4 regions of the Streptomyces spinoverrucosus genome follow, and region 2 is predicted to be linked to each of the others. Evidence: riboswitches for the same ligand, from Rfam matches in the RefSeq annotation. Region 2 holds a riboswitch; each other region holds the start of a gene.
The links. Region 2 has a riboswitch for cyclic di-AMP ahead of I2W78_RS14710 (C40 family peptidase). Riboswitches for the same ligand answer to the same signal wherever they lie in the genome.

Region 1 (4,204 bases), 1.3 Mb from region 2:
GCCCCCGCCCACCCCAGCGACTCTCCCGCCTCCGGCCCTGACCGCTCAGGCGAATCTCCCGCCCCTGACGGCCGCGTCCCCGAGGAACCGAGCCGGGATACCGCCCCTGCCTCCGGCCGCTCCGGCGACTCTCCCGCCTCCGGCCCCGCCCGCCCCGGCGATTCCCGCGCCTCCGGCCGCCCCGGCGACTCTCCCGCCTCCGGCCGCCCCGGCGACTCTCCCGCCCCCGCCCGCCCCGGCGACTCCCCCACCCCCGCCCCCGCCCGCCCCGGCGACTCCCCCACCCCACCCGCCCCAGCAACCCCCCCACCCTCGCCCGCCCCGCACCCCCCGTACCGCCCCCCGAGGAACGGCCCATCTCCTACGCCCGCACCATCGTCCGCGCCCTCCCCGTCCTGCTTCTCCTCATCGGTGGCTGCTACGACTACTTCACCCCGCGCGGCTTCACCGCCGCTCCCTTCCTCACGGCCGCCCCGCTGATCGCCGCCCCGCTTCTCTCCCGCCGCGCCACCCTCCTCACCGGCGTCGCCGCCGTCGCCGTGGTGCTCGCGCTGCACATCCGGTACGGCACCCTGCCGCACGTCGACGCGTTCACCGAGACGCTCACCGTGGCCACGGTCGCCGCCCTCGCCGTGCTGATCAACGTGCTCGTCCGGCGCAGTCACGCCCGCCTCGACTCCGCCTGGGAGATCGCCGAGGCCGCCCAGCTGGCGGTGCTGCCGGAGCCGATGGAGCTGATCGGCGGGTTCGAGATCGCCGCGCGCTACGAGGCCGCGCAGGCGGACGCCTTCATCGGCGGCGATCTGTACGCGGTGCAGGACAGCCCGTACGGCGTACGGCTCGTGGTCGGGGACGTGCGCGGCAAGGGCATGGGGGCGGTGGCGGCGGTCGCGGTGGTCATCGGGGCGTTCCGCGAGGCCGCCGAGCACGAGACGACGCTGGAGGCGGTGGCGCAGCGGCTGGAGCGGGCGCTGACGCGCGAGGGCACCCGGCGCGACAGGATCGACGCCTTCGAGGGGTTCACCACCGCCGTACTCGCCGAGCTCCCGCACGACGACGGCGTCGTACGGATCCTCAACCGCGGCCATCCACCACCCCTGATGCTGTACGCGGACGGCACCGTGAGTCCGCTGCCCGCCCGGGACCCGGCGCTGCCGCTCGGCATGGGCGAACTGGGCGCCTGGCCGGACCGCGCGGAGGAGTCCCGCTTCCCGGGCGGGGCGACCCTGCTGCTGTACACCGACGGCCTGTCCGAGGCCCGTGACACGCGGGGCGCCTTCTACGACCCGGCGGTCCGGCTGGCCGGCCGGACCTTCGGCGGACCCGGCGAACTGCTGTGCGTGGTGGCCGAAGAAGTACGCAGGCACAGCGGCGGCGGCGCCACCGACGACATGGCTCTGCTCGCCGTCCGCCGACCGTCACCGGGGGTGAGCGAACGAACGCCCTCCGCATAACAACTGACATACAGTCAGATTCGGTTACGGTCCTGAACGGCGGTCAACTCGCCCGATTTTCGCCGTTCATGGCCTGTACGTCCTGGCAGAAAACGTTAATGATCAAGTGGAACAGCTTGGAAATCAGGCCCCGGTTCTATTAACGTCCGATAACGCAGCGCGGTCGTCCCAGCCGTCACAAGAGGCGGCTCCGTGCGCACGCGCCGAATCCCGCGCGAGGCCCTCACCGGCCACACAAGGGAACCGGGGAACCACCACCTTGGGGTGAATCGGGCGTAAGCCGCCGTACCAGTACGGCTTGTTTACGCGCGTAGGAGACCTTCCTGCTCCGAACCCGTCAGCTAACCCGGTAGGCGAGAAGGAAGGAAAGGAGTACGCCTACGTGGCGTCCAACCGGCCTGCCCCACAAGCCCCGTTCGTGCCGGACCAGCGCTCCGCCGACCGCACCGAGACGTTCGTCTACGGCGCACAGCGCACCGACGAGGGCCCGTGGGAGGAGTGGAACCCCACCGCGGAGACCATCCGTCCCGTACGCGGCCGGCATCGCGTCACCAAGCAGCGCGGCGGCGGACTCGCCCGCAGCTCCACGGTTCTCGGCGTCGGCGTCATAGCCGCGGTCGGCGCGGGCGGCATGGCCAGCGCGAACACCGGCAAGCCGCCGGTGTCGATCTCCATGCCCGACCTGCCCTCCGTCGGCGCGCTGATATCCGACGACGACTCCGGCTCCGCCGACACCAAGACCGCGACCGCCCCGCTCAGCAGCCTCGGCACGACCGCCGAGGACACCGCGGAGGGCACCACCGACGCCGGTGAGGCACTGCGCGCCCGCATCATCGCGCAGGCCGAGCAGCAGCAGGAGCAGGTCGAGACCAAGGCCGCCGCCGAGGCCGCGGCCGCCGCCGAGAAGGCCGCCGCCGAAGCCGCCGCCAAGGCGGAGAAGGAGGCCAAGGAGAAGGCCGCCGCCGCCAAGGCGAAGGCCGAGCAGGAGGCCCGCGAGAAGGCCGAGGCCGAGCGGCTCGCCGCACTGGCCAAGCAGTTCGCGCTGCCGACCTCCTCGTACACCATCACCTCCACCTTCGGCCAGGCCGGCGCCCTGTGGTCGTCCGGCTACCACACGGGCCTCGACTTCGCCGCGCCGAGCGGCACGCCCATCAAGGCCGTCCACAGCGGCACCATCACCGAGGCGGGCTGGAACGGGTCGTACGGCTACAAGACCGTGCTCACCCTCGACGACGGCACCGAGATCTGGTACGCCCACCAGTCCTCGATCGGCGTCAGCGTCGGCCAGAAGGTCGCCACCGGCGATGTGATCGGCCGCGTGGGCGCGACCGGCAACGTGACCGGGGCCCACCTGCACCTGGAGGTGCACACCGGCGGGTCCGGCGGGATCGACCCGCTGGCCTGGCTGCGGAGCAAGGGCCTCAACCCCTGAGACACGCTTCTCACGAACCCCGGCGGTCCTGACGGCAACCCCCCGACGTCAGGGCTGCCGGTTTCGGCTGTCCGAGGTTCTTCGCGCGTCCTACGAGCGGTACGGGTTGTACGCCGGGTAGGGCGCCGTCGGCCCCTGCATCGGTGCCCAGCCGTACACCGGCGGCATCATCACCGGCACCGGCGGCGCGGTCACCCGTGCCGCGTACTCCAGCGCGGGGCGGGCGATCTCGCGGCGGCTCCACAGCTCCTGGAGCAGCTCGCGTTCCCGTACGACGAAGTCCGCCCGGGCGCGGCCCCGGCGGCCCCGAGCCCGAAGGAAGGCCAGCGACGTGGCGTACGCCTCGTACTGCGCGACCGCCCGGGCGGCCGGCTTTCCGAGGTGGTGGCCGGCGTACTCGCGGGCCAGGCGGCGGGCCCGCATCGAGCCGAGGGTGAAGGGTTCGGCGGGCGCGAGCCAGCCGGCGACGACGTAGGCCGGGAGTTCCTCGCGGACGGTCCGCAGCTCCCGCTGCCGCGTCCAGATCACCAGCCAGGTGAGCAGCCCGAACGCGGGGACCATGAAGCCGCCGTACACCGCGAAGAAGCCGTAGCCGCCGAAGGTCGCCGAGCCGTTCCAGAAGGCGTGCATGCCCATCGCGAGCAGCAGCCCGGCCGGTGGCAGCAGCACGCGGCGCAGCCGCTGGCGCTCCCCGGCGAGCGCGGCGATGCCGAAGCCGATGCCGGTGAGCACGGTGAACAGGGGGTGCGCGAACGGCGACATGATGACCCGCACGAAGAAGGTCGCCGCGGTCACGGAGGCGATCCCGCTGTGGCCGGCCAGCTGGTCGGTGCCGAAGGCGGTGCCGAGGTAGAGGATGTTCTCGGTGAAGGCGAAGCCGGTGGCGGTGACGCCGGCTATGACGACGCCGTCGAGGATTCCGGTGAAGTCGCGGCGCCGGAAGAGGAAGAGCAGCAGGATCGCGGCCGCTTTCGCGGACTCCTCGACGATCGGGGCTATGACCGTGGCGCCCCAGGTGTCCGCGCTGGTCGGGTCGGCGGTCGCGGTGGCTATCCATCGGGTCGCGAAGCTGTTCGCGACGATCGCTATCAGCGCGGCCGCGCAGGCACCCCAGGCGAAGGCGAACAGCAGATTCCGCCAGGGGCCGGGCTCGACCCGGTCCAGCCAGCGGAAGGCGGCTATGAGCAGCGGTACGGGCAGGATCGCGAGGCCGAGACCGACCAGGAAGCCCTCGGTGCCGGTCTGTTCCCGGACCAGGGCGAGGATCACCAGCCCGGACAGCGCGAGCAACGTGATCAGCGCGCCGTACCGCACCCAC
Region 2 (4,204 bases):
CCGCGGTGAGGATCGTCTGGGTGGAGCGGTAGTTCTGCTCCAGCAGGATCGTCGTCGCGTCCGGGTAGTCCTCCTCGAACTGGAGGATGTTGCGGATGGTCGCGCCGCGGAAGGCGTAGATCGACTGGTCGGCGTCACCCACCACGCACAGCTCGGCGGGCTTGAGGTCGCCCTCGCTGGGCGGTACATCTTCGTCGTGCTCGCCGGTGCCGACGAGCTCGCGGACGAGGGCGTACTGGGCGTGGTTGGTGTCCTGGTACTCGTCGACCAGGACGTGCCGGAAGCGGCGGCGGTAGTGCTCGGCGACGTCCGGGAAGGCGCGGAGCAGGTTGACCGTCGTCATGATCAGGTCGTCGAAGTCGAGGGCGTTCGCCTCGCGCAGGCGTGACTGGTACAGCGCGTATGCCTGGGCGAGGGTCTTCTCGAAGCCGTCGGCGGCCTGGGTGGCGAAGTCCTCCTCGTCGATCAGCTCGTTCTTGAGGTTGCTGATCTTGGCGCTGAAGGACTTGGGCGGGAAGCGCTTGGGGTCGAGGTCCAGATCGCGGCAGACCAGGGACATCAGGCGCTTGCTGTCGGCGGCGTCGTAGATCGAGAAGGACGAGGTGAAGCCGAGCTTCTTGGACTCCCGGCGCAGGATGCGTACGCAGGCGCTGTGGAAGGTCATCACCCACATCGCGTTCGCGCGCGGGCCGACGAGCTGCTCGACGCGCTCCTTCATCTCGCCCGCTGCCTTGTTGGTGAAGGTGATCGCGAGGATCTGGCCCGGATGCACCCCGCGCTCGGCGAGGAGGTGGGCGATGCGGTGGGTGAGGACGCGCGTCTTGCCGGAGCCGGCACCGGCCACGATGAGCAGGGGGGAGCCGGAGTGGACGACGGCGGCGCGCTGGTTTTCGTTCAGCCCTTCCAGGAGCGCGGCCGAGTCCATGGCGGGGCGCGGGGCGCCGTCGCGGTAGTAGGCGTCCCGGTCCGGGGGCACGTCGAACTTCCCGCCGAACAGATCGTCCGGAATCGACTCCGGAGCGTGATCGTCCTCGGGCGGCGGCGGAGGTTCCTCGTGGGCCCGCGGGGCCTGGAGGTCCGCCAGGAAGCTGTCGTCAAAGAGGCTGCTCATCGCTCTCCGAGTCTAGGGCGCCCCACTGACAACCCGCGGCCACCCCGAGAACATCGCCGCCCGGGAGGCCGACGATCTTGCGGAGAGAGGCGGGAGTCACGTGCGGACAATCTACGGAATCCACTGGCCCACTGCCCACATCGCGCCCCCCGGCGGACCACCAGCCCGCCCGAACCGAGACGCCCCCGACCGCCCGGACCGAGAGCCCCCGACCGCCCGGGCCGAGGCGCCCCCGACCGCGCGGGCCGAGGCAACCCCGCGCGTCCCCGGCCTCGACCGCACGGACCAAGACACCCCGCAGCCGCACCGGTCGGGCGCTCACCGTCCGAACACGATCTCACGCGTGCCGTAATGGCTGACTAAAGGTCACGAAAATGTATCGGGCATATCACCCACCAACCTTCACACGGGCCACACGAGTTGGCTACCGTGCCGATCAGGCCGCACGACCCTAACCGGCGAACCTCGCCGGGCCGCGCGGCCTCCGCCGAGTCCGGTGCGCCTTGAGGCAGCCGGAGCCGGGGACCCAACCGAACTTGGGGTGAATCGGTCCAACTCCCTTCCCGGGAGCGGATCGTAGGGCAAACCTTCCGAACCACCCGCCCGAACCCGACAGCTAACCCGGTAGGCGGCACATGGAAGGAGTCGCCTCCTTTGGCGTCGCACCGCAAGTCGCGCCCCACGGGCGCGCGGGTAGCAGGCATACGGACCCCCGCCCTCGCCACCGCTGCCCTGACCTCCGTGGCCCTGCTCTCCCAGACGGCCAACGCCGCCCCCTCGACCGACGACAAGCCCAGTCTCGAAGAGGTCGAGAAGAAGGTCGACGACCTCTACCGCCAGGCGGAGTCCGCGACCGAGAAGTACAACGCGGCCAAGGAGAAGACCGCGAAGCAGCGCAAGCGCGTCGACACCCTCCTGGACGACGTCGCCCAGCGCACGCAGAAGCTCAACGAGGCCCGTGAGGAGCTGGGGACCTACGCCGCCGCCCAGTACCGCACGGGCGCGTCCGTCCCCGACACCGCCACCTTCCTGCTCGCCGACTCCCCGCAGGACTACTTCGACCAGACCCAGCTGATGGGTCGTCTGACCAACCGTCAGAAGGACGCGGTCGACGAGTACTTCACCGAGCAGTCTGCGACGATGCAGAAGCGCCAGGAGGCCACCGAGAGCCTGGCGACGCTCACCGAGTCGCAGAGCGACCTGCAGACGGCCAAGACCACCGTCCAGAAGAAGCTCGCCGACGCGCGTGAACTGCTGTCGGAGCTGACCGCCGAGGAGAAGGCCCGCCTCGCGGCGATCGAGAAGAAGAAGCAGGAGGAGGCCGAGCGCAAGGCCGCCGAGCTCGCCCAGCAGCAGGCGGAGGAGCAGCGACGCCAGGAGGCGGCCCAGCAGGAGCAGGAGTCGGCCGGCGGCGGATCCTCAGCCGGCGCGGGCAACGAGTCCGGCTCCGACACCTCCGTGTCGGACTCCTCGTACGCCCCGAAGGCCGAGAAGGCGCTCGCCTTCGCCCGCGCGCAGATCGGCAAGCCGTACGTCTGGGGCGCCACCGGCCCCGAATCCTACGACTGCTCGGGCCTGACCCAGGCCGCGTGGAAGGCCGCCGGCGTCAGCCTGCCCCGCACCACCTACGACCAGGTCAACGCCGGCACGACGGTCTCCATCGCCGCCGCCCGGCCGGGCGACCTGATCTTCTTCTACGACGACGTCACCCACGTCGGCCTCTACATCGGCAACGGCATGATGATCCACGCGCCGAAGCCGGGCACCTACGTCCGCGAGGAGTCGGTCTACTACGACGGCGAGTCCTCCATCCACAGCGTCGTCCGCCCGGCCTGACACCCGGCGCCGCGAGGCGACCGATGGGCACGCGCGCGTGCGGCTGTTTCGAGCGGCACGCGCGCGTGGGGCGGGACGTCAGGTCCAGAGCACGGCGACGAAGATGTTGGCCGTGGTCAGCAGGCCCACCAGCCCGAACATGCCCTTGTCCACCTTCTCGTCGTCCCGTTTCACATAGACGAGGCCGAGGATGACGATCAGCAGGGCCAGCTTCACGCCGATCTTGATGTTGTTGACGGGCTGATCGTCGGCCTGGTTCAGGCCGACCAGGATGACGCCGGTGACCAGCATGGTCAGCGCGCCGTGCAGCATCGCGGGGACGAATCGTGCGGTGCCCTGGCCCATCGCCTTCATCTGGGTGAGGAAACCGCCCAGCAGGGAAGCGATGCCGATGATGTGCAGGCCGACGAAGAGGTGGATGAGTGCGTCCATGGGGCCGGAGCCTAATCAGGGGGTTCCGGGCTGCCTGACACCGGGCCTGCCCCTGAGCGCACGGCGACTGCATATATGCGCCATAGCACCTCTGCCCTCACACCCGCCCCGGAATCGCCGCATCGGTCATCGCACTGCGTGAAGACGACGGCCCCGAACCGGGATCACGATCACATACGGTCACCCAGCGTTCCCCTGTCGTCACTTCCGCACAAGGCGTCACCACGCCGACACGCCCGGGTTTAGCGTCCTCCACCAGGTGACCGGCTCCCCACCGCCGCTCCGGCCCGGGGCGGCAGCCGAGCACCACCGCCGAGAAGGTCCGGCGGCGCCCCGCATCCCCTGTGCGGGACGCCGCCGGACGCGTAAGCCGCCCCGGGCGGTCGTACGTCCGCCCGGTGGCCGTACGGACACGGCGGTCGCCCGAGTCGTACGAAAGGACGTGCAGTCCACGTGGCAGCGCACCGCAAGCCCCGACAACGCTCGGCCCACGGCACCAAGGCCCGCACGGCGGCGACGATCGCCCTCGCGGGCGCGGCAACCGCCACGGGCCTCGACGGGACCGGCCACGCCGAGCCTCAGCTGACGCCGGGGCAGGTCAAGGCCAAGGTGGACCAGCTGTACCAGGAGGCGGAGGTCGCCACCGAGAAGTACAACGGCGCGAAGGAGCAGGCGAGAGCGGCGCAGCAACGGCTGGGCACGCTGCAGGACGAGGCGGCCCGCAAGGAGGACCGGCTCAACTCCGCCCGGGACGCGCTCGGTTCGTACGCCGCTGCCCAGTACCGGGAGGGCGGCCTCGACCCCGCGCTGCGACTCGCCCTCTCC
Region 3 (4,204 bases), 1.3 Mb from region 2:
GCGCCGGCAGCGCTACGACAACGTCCCCTACGGGACCGCCTTCGAGAAGCTCACCGCCCTCGTCTACCCGGAGGGGCACCCCTACCACCACACGCCGATCGGCTCCATGGCCGACCTGGACGCGGCGACCCTGGAGGACGCGCGCGCGTTCTTCCGCACGTACTACGCGCCCAACAACGCGGTGCTCTCGGTCGTCGGTGACATCGACCCGGTGCAGACGCTGGCCTGGATCGAGAAGTACTTCGGCTCCATCGCCTCGCACGACGGCAAGCCCGCCCCGCGCGACGGCTCGCTGCCCGAGATCATCGGCGGGCAGCTGCGCGAGATCGTCGAGGAGGAGGTCCCGGCGCGCGCCCTGATGGCCGCCTACCGGCTCCCGCACGACGGCACGCGCACGTGCGACGCGGCCGACCTCGCGCTGACCATCCTCGGCGGCGGCGAGTCGTCCCGCCTGTACAACCGGCTGGTACGACGGGACCGTACGGCGGTCGCGGCCGGGTTCGGCCTGCTGCGGCTGGCCGGAGCGCCTTCCCTGGGGTGGCTGGACGTGAAGACGTCCGGGGACGTCGAGGTGCCGGTCATCGAGGCCGCCATCGACGAGGAGCTCGCCCGGTTCGCCGAGGAGGGCCCGACGGCCGAGGAAATGGAGCGCGCCCAGGCCCAGTTGGAGCGTGAATGGCTGGACCGGCTCGGCACGGTCGCCGGCCGCGCCGACGAACTGTGCCGGTACGCCGTGCTGTTCGGCGACCCGAAGCTCGCCCTCACGGCCGTCCAGCGCGTGCTCGAAGTGACGGCCGAGGAGGTTCAGGAGGTCGCCAAGGCCCGCCTGCGGCCCGACAACCGCGCGGTGCTGGTCTACGAGCCCACCGCCCCCGAAGCCACCGACGACAGCGACGGCGCCGAAGCCGCCGCCACCGACGACACCGAGGAGGCTGCCCAGTGACCGAGCTCGCCACGATGGACTTCCACCCCCAGCCGCAGGCGGGCGAGGCCCGCCCCTGGGCCTTCCCGGCCCCCACGCGCGGGACGCTCGACAACGGCCTGACGGTCCTGCGCTGCCACCGCCCCGGCCAGCAGGTCGTCGCCGTCGAGGTGCTCCTCGGCGCGCCCCTGGACGCCGAGCCGGCCGGCCTCGACGGCGTCGCCACGATCATGGCCCGGGCCTTCTCCGAGGGCACCGACAAGCACTCCGCCGAGGAGTTCGCCGCCGAGCTGGAGCGCTGCGGCGCCACCCTCGACTCGCACGCCGACCACCCTGGCGTCCGGCTGAGCCTGGAGGTCCCGGCCTCCCGCCTGTCCAAGGCCCTGGGGTTGCTCGCCGACGCCCTCAGGGCGCCCGCGTTCGCCGACAGCGAGGTCGAGCGGCTGGTCCGCAACCGCCTGGACGAGATCCCGCACGAGCTGGCCAACCCCGCCCGGCGGGCCGCCAAGGAGCTCTCCAAGGAGCTGTTCCCGGCGACCTCGCGCATGTCGCGTCCGCGCCAGGGCACGGAGGAGACGGTCCAGAAGATCGACTCCGCCGCCGTGCGCGCCTTCTACGAGCGGCACGTCCGCCCCGCCACCGCCACCGCCGTGGTCGTCGGCGACCTCACCGGCGTGGACCTCGACGCGCTGCTCGGCGACACCCTGGGCGCCTGGGCGGGCTCCCAGGCGCAGCCGCGGCCCGTGCCGCCGGTGACCGCCGACGACACCGGCCGCGTGGTCATCGTGGACCGCCCCGGCGCCGTCCAGACCCAGCTGCTGATCGGCCGCGTCGGCCCCGACCGGCACGACCGCGTGTGGCCGGCCCAGGTGCTCGGCACGTACTGCCTGGGCGGCACCCTCACCTCCCGTCTGGACCGCGTCCTGCGCGAGGAGAAGGGCTACACCTACGGGGTGCGCTCGTTCGGCCAGGTGCTGCGCTCCACCTCCGACGGCACCGGCGCCTCGCTGCTCGCCATCAGCGGTTCCGTCGACACGCCGAACACCGGCCCCGCGCTGGAGGACCTGTGGACGGTGCTGCGCAGGCTCGCCGCCGAGGGCCTCACGGACGCCGAGCGGGACGTCGCCGTGCAGAACCTCGTCGGTGTGGCGCCGCTGAAGTACGAGACCGCGGCGGCCGTGGCGGGCACCCTGGCCGACCAGGTCGAGCAGCACCTGCCCGACGACTACCAGGCGACGCTGTATCAGCAGCTCGCCGCGACCGGGACGGTGGAGGCCACCGCGGCCGTCGTCAACGCCTTCCCGGTGGACCGTCTGGTGACGGTGCTCGTCGGTGACGCGGCGCAGATCAAGGCGCCCGTCGAGGCGCTCGGCATCGGCGAGGTCACCGTCGTGACGGCCGAGTAGAGGCCGCCGAACGGCACGCGCGCGTAGGGGCCCTGGTGACGGATCCGTCACCAGGGCCCCTTTATGTCCGAATTGGGGGAGAGGTTGCCTGTCTGACCTGTGGGATGCGCTACAAACCCCCTGATGCGTTTGGGGATTGAAAGACGTCCCGCTTAGCGTCTTCCGGGCTGTCCGTCAGGCAGTGCGCCGCGCCCGCGGCACCGGACAGCCATCGCCGAGTCCCCGTACGGCGCGAGCCAGGGGAGCCGGGGACCCAATCGTGCAGTCCCTGGGGTGAATCGGACGCCCGCGCGCAGCGAGGGCGTCCGTAGGAGACCTTCCTGCTCCGAACCCGTCAGCTAACCCGGTAGGCGAGAGGGAAGGAAAGGACCAGCCACTACATGGCGTTCACGCGCGCCACCGGGAAGCATCGTCGTCCCAGCCGGATGAAGCGCACCGCCGCCCACGCGACGGGCGTCGCGGCGCTCACCACGACCGGCGTCATCGGCACCCTGGCCGTTCCCGCGCTCGCCGCCGAGCCCGCGGCCGAGCAGACCGGCCTGCTCCCGGTGATCACCATCGGCGACTCGGTCGCCGAGCAGATAGACGCCCAGGCCGCCGCTCAGGAGCAGGCCGCGGCGGAGGCCGCCGCCGAGAAGAAGGCCGAGGCGGCCGCCAAGAAGCGCGCGGAGGAACGGGCCAAGGAGGCGCGCGAGGCCAAGGAGCGCGCCGCCCGCGAGGCCGAGCGCAAGCGTCTCAACACCTATGTGGTGCCGATCAGCGGCTCCTACGTCTCCACCGGCTACCAGGCCGGCGGCTCCCTGTGGTCCTCCGGCAGCCACACCGGTGTCGACTTCCACGCCGCGAGCGGTACGCCCGTGCACGCGGTCGGCTCCGGCACCGTGGTCGAGGCCGGCTGGGGTGGGGCGTACGGCAATCAAGTCGTGATCAAGATGAACGATGGTACGTACACCCAGTACGGTCACCTGTCGTCCGTCGCGGTCTCGGTGGGCCAGACGGTCACCCCGGGGCAGCAGATCGCCCTGTCCGGCGCCACCGGCAACGTCACCGGAGCGCATCTGCACTTCGAGGCCCGGACAACCGCGGAGTACGGCACGGACATCGATCCGGTCGCCTACCTCCGCTCGCACGGCGTCTCCGTCTGACAGCGGATCAGCCCGCGGCCCCGGCTCACGAGCCGGGGCTTTCGGCGTTTCGTACGCCTGTATGTCCAAAAAATATCCATGGATTCCGGCCCGCCATCGGAAATTCCGGCTCATTGCAATAGAGTCACGGAACACACGTCAATCGTCGACGTTTCACGGGGATTAAGGCGGAGGTCGGTCATGCGTATTCCGGCGCACTCGGTGTGCACGGCGATCCGGGACGACATCGTCGCGGGTGTCTACGAGCGTGGCGGCCGGCTCACCGAGGAACTCCTCGCGCGCCGCTACGGCGTCTCGCGCGTCCCCGTCCGGGAGGCCCTGCGCACGCTGGAGGCCGAGGGCTTCGTGGTGACCCGGCGGCACGCGGGCGCGTGCGTGGCGGAACCGACCGAGCAGGAGGCCGCCGACCTGCTGGAGATGCGCATGCTGCTGGAACCGCTCGGCGCCTCCCGGGCCGCCCAGCGGCGCACCGAGGCCCATCTGAAGGTGCTGCGCGGCCTGGTCCGGCTGGGCCAGGAGCGGGCCAGGCGGGGCAACAGCGAGGACCTGCGCTCCTTGGGCGGCTGGTTCCACGAGACGCTCGCCCAGGCCTCCGGCAGCCCCGCGCTGATCGCCATGCTGACCCAGCTGCGGCACAAGATCGCCTGGATGTACGCGGTGGAGGCGCCGGTCAGCCCCATGGAGTCGTGGACGGAGCACGGCGCGATCGTGGACGCGGTGGCGCGCGGCGA
Region 4 (4,204 bases), 2.5 Mb from region 2:
TCACGCGCCCAGTGGACGTCGTCCCGCCGCACCTCGAGGGTGCCGCGCGGCGGCAACGGCGGCCAGGGCTGCTCCGGGTCGGCGGGCACGGCGAGGCCGAGGGCCAGACCTGCGCGCAGGGCCACGCGCGTGTGCCCCTCGGGTGAGAGGTGCAGCCGGTCGTCGTCCCAGGCGCGGCGGTCCTGAACGGACTTGAGCGACCACAGGTCGAGGACCGGGCAGCCGTACCGGTCGGCGATGGCCCGCACATGCCCGTTGTAGGTGGCGATCTTGCCGCGCAGGTGCCTCAGCAGGGGGACGCGCCGGGTGTCGAAGCCGGTCGTCACCAGCACGGTGCCCGCGGCCGCGGTCAGCGCGGCGACCGACCGCTCGAAGCGGTCGGCCACGTCGTCCGGGTCGGTGCCCGGGCGGATGATGTCGTTGCCGCCGGCGCAGAACGAGACCAGGTCCGGAGCGAGTTCGATGGCCTGCGGAACCTGGTCCGCCACGATCTGGTCGAGCAGCTTGCCGCGCACGGCGAGGTTGGTGTATTGGAAGTCGCCTTCGGGTCGGCGGTCCGCGAGCAGTACGGCGAACCGGTCGGCCCAGCCGACGAACGCCCCGTCGGGGCCGGGGTCGCCGACGCCCTCGGTGAAGCTGTCCCCCACCGCCACGTACGACCCGATCACTGATCTGCTGTCATTCTTCGAATCGTCTGCCACGTCGGAACATCATTCCCCTTCGAATGTGACCTACGCGACCGTAGGAAGGGGTTGACGGACGGTGAGAAAGGCCACGGCCAAAGGATTGGTCAACTGCGGAATAAGGCCTGCCAACGGGCGGGGACGCCGAAGGCCGGACCCGGGGATCGGGTCCGGCCTTCGGTGGCGTGGGCGGCGCGTCGTCAGCCGACGGAGACGCCCTTGGAGCGGAGGTAGGCGACCGGGTCGATGTCCGAGCCGTAGTCCGGCGTGGTGCGGATCTCGAAGTGCAGGTGCGGTCCCGTGGAGTTGCCGGTCGAGCCGGAGAGGCCGATCTGCTGGCCCGCGCTCACGGTCTGGCCGCTGGAGACCGAGAGGGAGGACAGGTGGGCGTACTGCGCGTAGTAGCCGTCGGCGAGCTTGATGACGACCTGGTTGCCGTACGCGCCGGCCCAGCCCGCGGAGACGACCGTGCCCGCGCCGACGGCCTTGAGCGGGGTGCCGCTCGGGGCCGCGAAGTCGACGCCGGTGTGGTAGCCGCTGGACCACATGCTGCCCGCGACGCGGTAGGCGGTGCCGACGGCGGCGCCGTCCACGGGGGCGGAGAAGCCGCCGGCGGTGCCGGCGTCGGCGGTCTGGGTGGAGGCCTCGGACGACTGCGCCGCGGGCTCGGAGGCGTTGGCGGACTCGGAGGCGTTCGAGGACTGCGACGTCTGCGTCGACGCCGACGACTTGGCCGCGGAGGGGGCGGAAGCGGACGACGGCTTGTCGCTGCTCGCCGCGGCCTTCTTGCCGATGGTGAGCTTCAGACCGGGGTGGATGAGCGACGGGTCCTGGCCGACCGCCTCACGGTTGTCCTCGTAGAGCCGCTGCCAGCCGCCGCTGACGTTCTGCTCGTCGGCGATCTTCGAGAGGTAGTCGCCGACCTTCACCGAATACGTCCGCACACCCGCCTTCTTGGCGGCGGACTTCTTTTCGGCGGCCTTCTGCTGGACGGCCGCCTTCTCGGTCGGGGCCGACTGCACGGCCTTTTCCGGGGCGGACTGGGGAGTGGCGGCGTGGGCGCCGGCGGCCCCCATGAGCGGGAGGGCGAGTGCGGCGCCACCGGTTCCGGCGACGGCGATGGAGCGGGTGAAGCGCTGGGTCTTCGGACGGCGGTGCTTACCCTTCGCGGGCATGGCGAATTCCTCTCCGGCGCCTGCGAGGTGAGCTGTCGGGTGCGGACTGGAGATGTCCGGCCGGCGCCGAAGCGCGGCTTTACCCCAAGCCTGTTCCGGAGACCGGAACAGGCGGTTCTACCTGTGGGTCCCCCGCTCCTGCCGAACACGGGTGAGTTTGCGCGGGCACCGGGCGGCGGCAGGATTCGGCGTCCGCCCGGATCGGTGTGGAACGTAAGCGACCAAGACGCAACGGGACAAGCAAGAGGTTCCACAGGAACGCCGTTTTCGTGATCCGTTCACCTGAATTCCGGTCACACTCCGTGCATTACGGCGTCACCATTCTCCGTAAACGCCCTTGATAAGCATGTGAATTACGTGAACATGACGGGCGACGCTCGGTCACGGATATGACGCTGCTCACGTGACCCCGCTCCAGGTTCCTTTATTCCAGAGCGAGTTGGAACGAAGGGCTCAATTCGGACAGAAAGCCCAGATGTGCTCCAACTCCGCGTCACCACCTGTGGACAACTCATTGGCCCAGGCATCGGTGTCGTATCGTCAGGGGACGTGCCCGTCGACGAGCCGCGCCGACGGGGCCGAGGGGAGGGAGCCCCCGTGACGCAGCAGGTGCCGTCGACCGAGCCGGAACTGGCCGGAGTGCGCAACTTCCGTGATGTGGGCGGACTGCCGACCGTGGACGGGCGCCGGGTGCGGCAGGGGGTGCTGTTCCGCAGCGGCCACCTCGCGCATGCCACCGCGGAGGACGCCGCGTTCCTCGCCTCGCTCGGGCTGCACACGATCTTCGACTTCCGCAATGCCGCGGACCAGAAGCTGGAGGGCCCGGACGTCGACCTGCCGGGCGTGCGCAACGTCAACCTGCCGCTGACGGATCCGGCGGACGGCGCGGAGTTCTGGAAGATGGTCCGGGACGGCGATCTGGAGCAGCTGCGCGGGATTCTGGCCGACGGCAAGGCCGCCAACCGGATGATCACCTCGTACCGCGCGATCATCAAGGAGCGCACCGCCGAGCACTCCCAGGTGCTGCACGCGCTCGCCGAGGACAGCGTCCCCGCGCTGATGCACTGCGCGGCGGGCAAGGACCGCGCCGGGCTGTCGATCGCCGTCACCCTGCTCGCGCTGGGCGTGGAGCGCGAGGCGATCCTCGCCGACTACCTGGAGTCCAACGCCAAGCACCGCCGCTACAAGGTGCACCGCAGCAGCAGCTCCGCCTCCGCCTACTCCCCGGAGGTCATGGAGCTGCTCAGCCCGCTCTTCGACGCGCGTGCCGAGTATCTGACGGCGGCGATCGAGACCATCGAGGAGACCTGGGGCGGTGTCGACACCTATCTGGAGCAGGGGCTGGCCGTCACCCCCGAGACCCGGGAGCGGCTGCGCGACCGCCTGCTCGCCTGACCCCTACTTGGCCCCTACCTCGAACAGCAGGTAGAGGAATGCGGCGAAGAGGTGCCCCGCGACGACATAGATCAACAACCGGAGCCAGATGCCCCGGGGAAGCTTCTGCTCGATGTCACTCATGGTGTGTCTCCCGTGACGGGGCCGAGGCACAGCGCGGCCGTGGGGCTCTGCAGCAGGGTGTGGACGAAGAGAAGGTCGGCCCCGCCCCGGTCCTGGGCGGCGATGCGATGCGGGGTCAGCGAGTCGAAGTGGGCGCTGTCGCCGGGGCCGAGCCGGTGCTCGGCGTCCCCCAGGCGCAGGCGCAGCCGCCCCTTGAGGACGTACAGCCACTCCTCACCGGGGTGCAACCGCACGATGTCGCCCTGGGAGGCGTACGGCACGTGCACCCGCAGGGCCTGCATGCCCCGCCCGGGCGCGCCGGCCTGCCAGTACGTCCAGCCGCCCGCGCCGGTCGGCTCCATGTCGGCGGCGCGCACGACGGCGTCCCGGTCGGCGACCGTCTCGCCGAGCAGCTCCGAGACGGTCGTACCGTAGATGCGGGCGAGTGCCAGCAGCATCGGAAGCGAGGGCTGGCGCTGCCCGGTCTCCAGCCGGGAGAGGTGAGCGGGTGACAGCCCGGCGGCACGGGCGGCGGCCTCCAGGGTGAGGGAGGCCCGGCGGCGCAGGTCACGGAGTTGCGGGGCGACCGCCGGCAGACCGTCGGCCGGCTCGGCCCCGGGCTCGGAGGCGGAGGAGTTCATATCTCCATTCAGCCCGAGCTTTGCCTGAGCGGCAAATTTCTTGCCTCAGAGGCAAACCGCACCGGCCGATCCGGTCAGCGTCAGCGTCAGCGGTTGGCCACCGCCTGCTTCACCAGCGTCTTCCCGAAGTCCCACACCAGCCCGCCCCCGCTGTGCGCGTCGTCCATCACCGCCGTGAAGGCGTCCACGAACCGGTCCACCTCCCGCT

Region 1: linked by a shared signal. The riboswitch ahead of I2W78_RS20725 (M23 family metallopeptidase) and the one ahead of I2W78_RS14710 (C40 family peptidase) in region 2 are both predicted to bind cyclic di-AMP.
Region 3: linked by a shared signal. The riboswitch ahead of I2W78_RS09070 (M23 family metallopeptidase) and the one ahead of I2W78_RS14710 (C40 family peptidase) in region 2 are both predicted to bind cyclic di-AMP.
Region 4: linked by a shared signal. The riboswitch ahead of I2W78_RS03635 (LysM peptidoglycan-binding domain-containing M23 family metallopeptidase) and the one ahead of I2W78_RS14710 (C40 family peptidase) in region 2 are both predicted to bind cyclic di-AMP.

What each region holds. Positions count from the first base shown of each region.
Region 1 is NZ_JADPZX010000001.1:4,577,719-4,581,922, forward strand. Features, by position in the region: gene I2W78_RS20720 (PP2C family protein-serine/threonine phosphatase) at 357-1,454, shown strand; cyclic di-AMP (ydaO/yuaA leader) riboswitch at 1,646-1,825, shown strand; gene I2W78_RS20725 (M23 family metallopeptidase) at 1,837-2,886, shown strand; gene I2W78_RS20730 (PrsW family intramembrane metalloprotease) at 2,977-4,204, opposite strand, start outside.
Region 2 is NZ_JADPZX010000001.1:3,296,872-3,301,075, forward strand. Features, by position in the region: gene pcrA (DNA helicase PcrA) at 1-1,111, opposite strand, end outside; cyclic di-AMP (ydaO/yuaA leader) riboswitch at 1,587-1,757, shown strand; gene I2W78_RS14710 (C40 family peptidase) at 1,766-2,947, shown strand; gene I2W78_RS14715 (hypothetical protein) at 3,026-3,379, opposite strand; gene I2W78_RS14720 (C40 family peptidase) at 3,833-4,204, shown strand, end outside.
Region 3 is NZ_JADPZX010000001.1:2,015,114-2,019,317, reverse strand. Features, by position in the region: gene I2W78_RS09080 (M16 family metallopeptidase) at 1-943, shown strand, start outside; gene I2W78_RS09075 (M16 family metallopeptidase) at 940-2,328, shown strand; cyclic di-AMP (ydaO/yuaA leader) riboswitch at 2,531-2,696, shown strand; gene I2W78_RS09070 (M23 family metallopeptidase) at 2,709-3,473, shown strand; gene I2W78_RS09065 (GntR family transcriptional regulator) at 3,654-4,204, shown strand, end outside.
Region 4 is NZ_JADPZX010000001.1:778,897-783,100, forward strand. Features, by position in the region: gene I2W78_RS03630 (SGNH/GDSL hydrolase family protein) at 1-668, opposite strand, end outside; gene I2W78_RS03635 (LysM peptidoglycan-binding domain-containing M23 family metallopeptidase) at 884-1,858, opposite strand; cyclic di-AMP (ydaO/yuaA leader) riboswitch at 1,861-2,022, opposite strand; gene I2W78_RS03640 (tyrosine-protein phosphatase) at 2,456-3,253, shown strand; gene I2W78_RS03645 (DUF6126 family protein) at 3,257-3,376, opposite strand; gene I2W78_RS03650 (helix-turn-helix domain-containing protein) at 3,373-3,996, opposite strand; gene I2W78_RS03655 (aspartate aminotransferase family protein) at 4,083-4,204, opposite strand, start outside.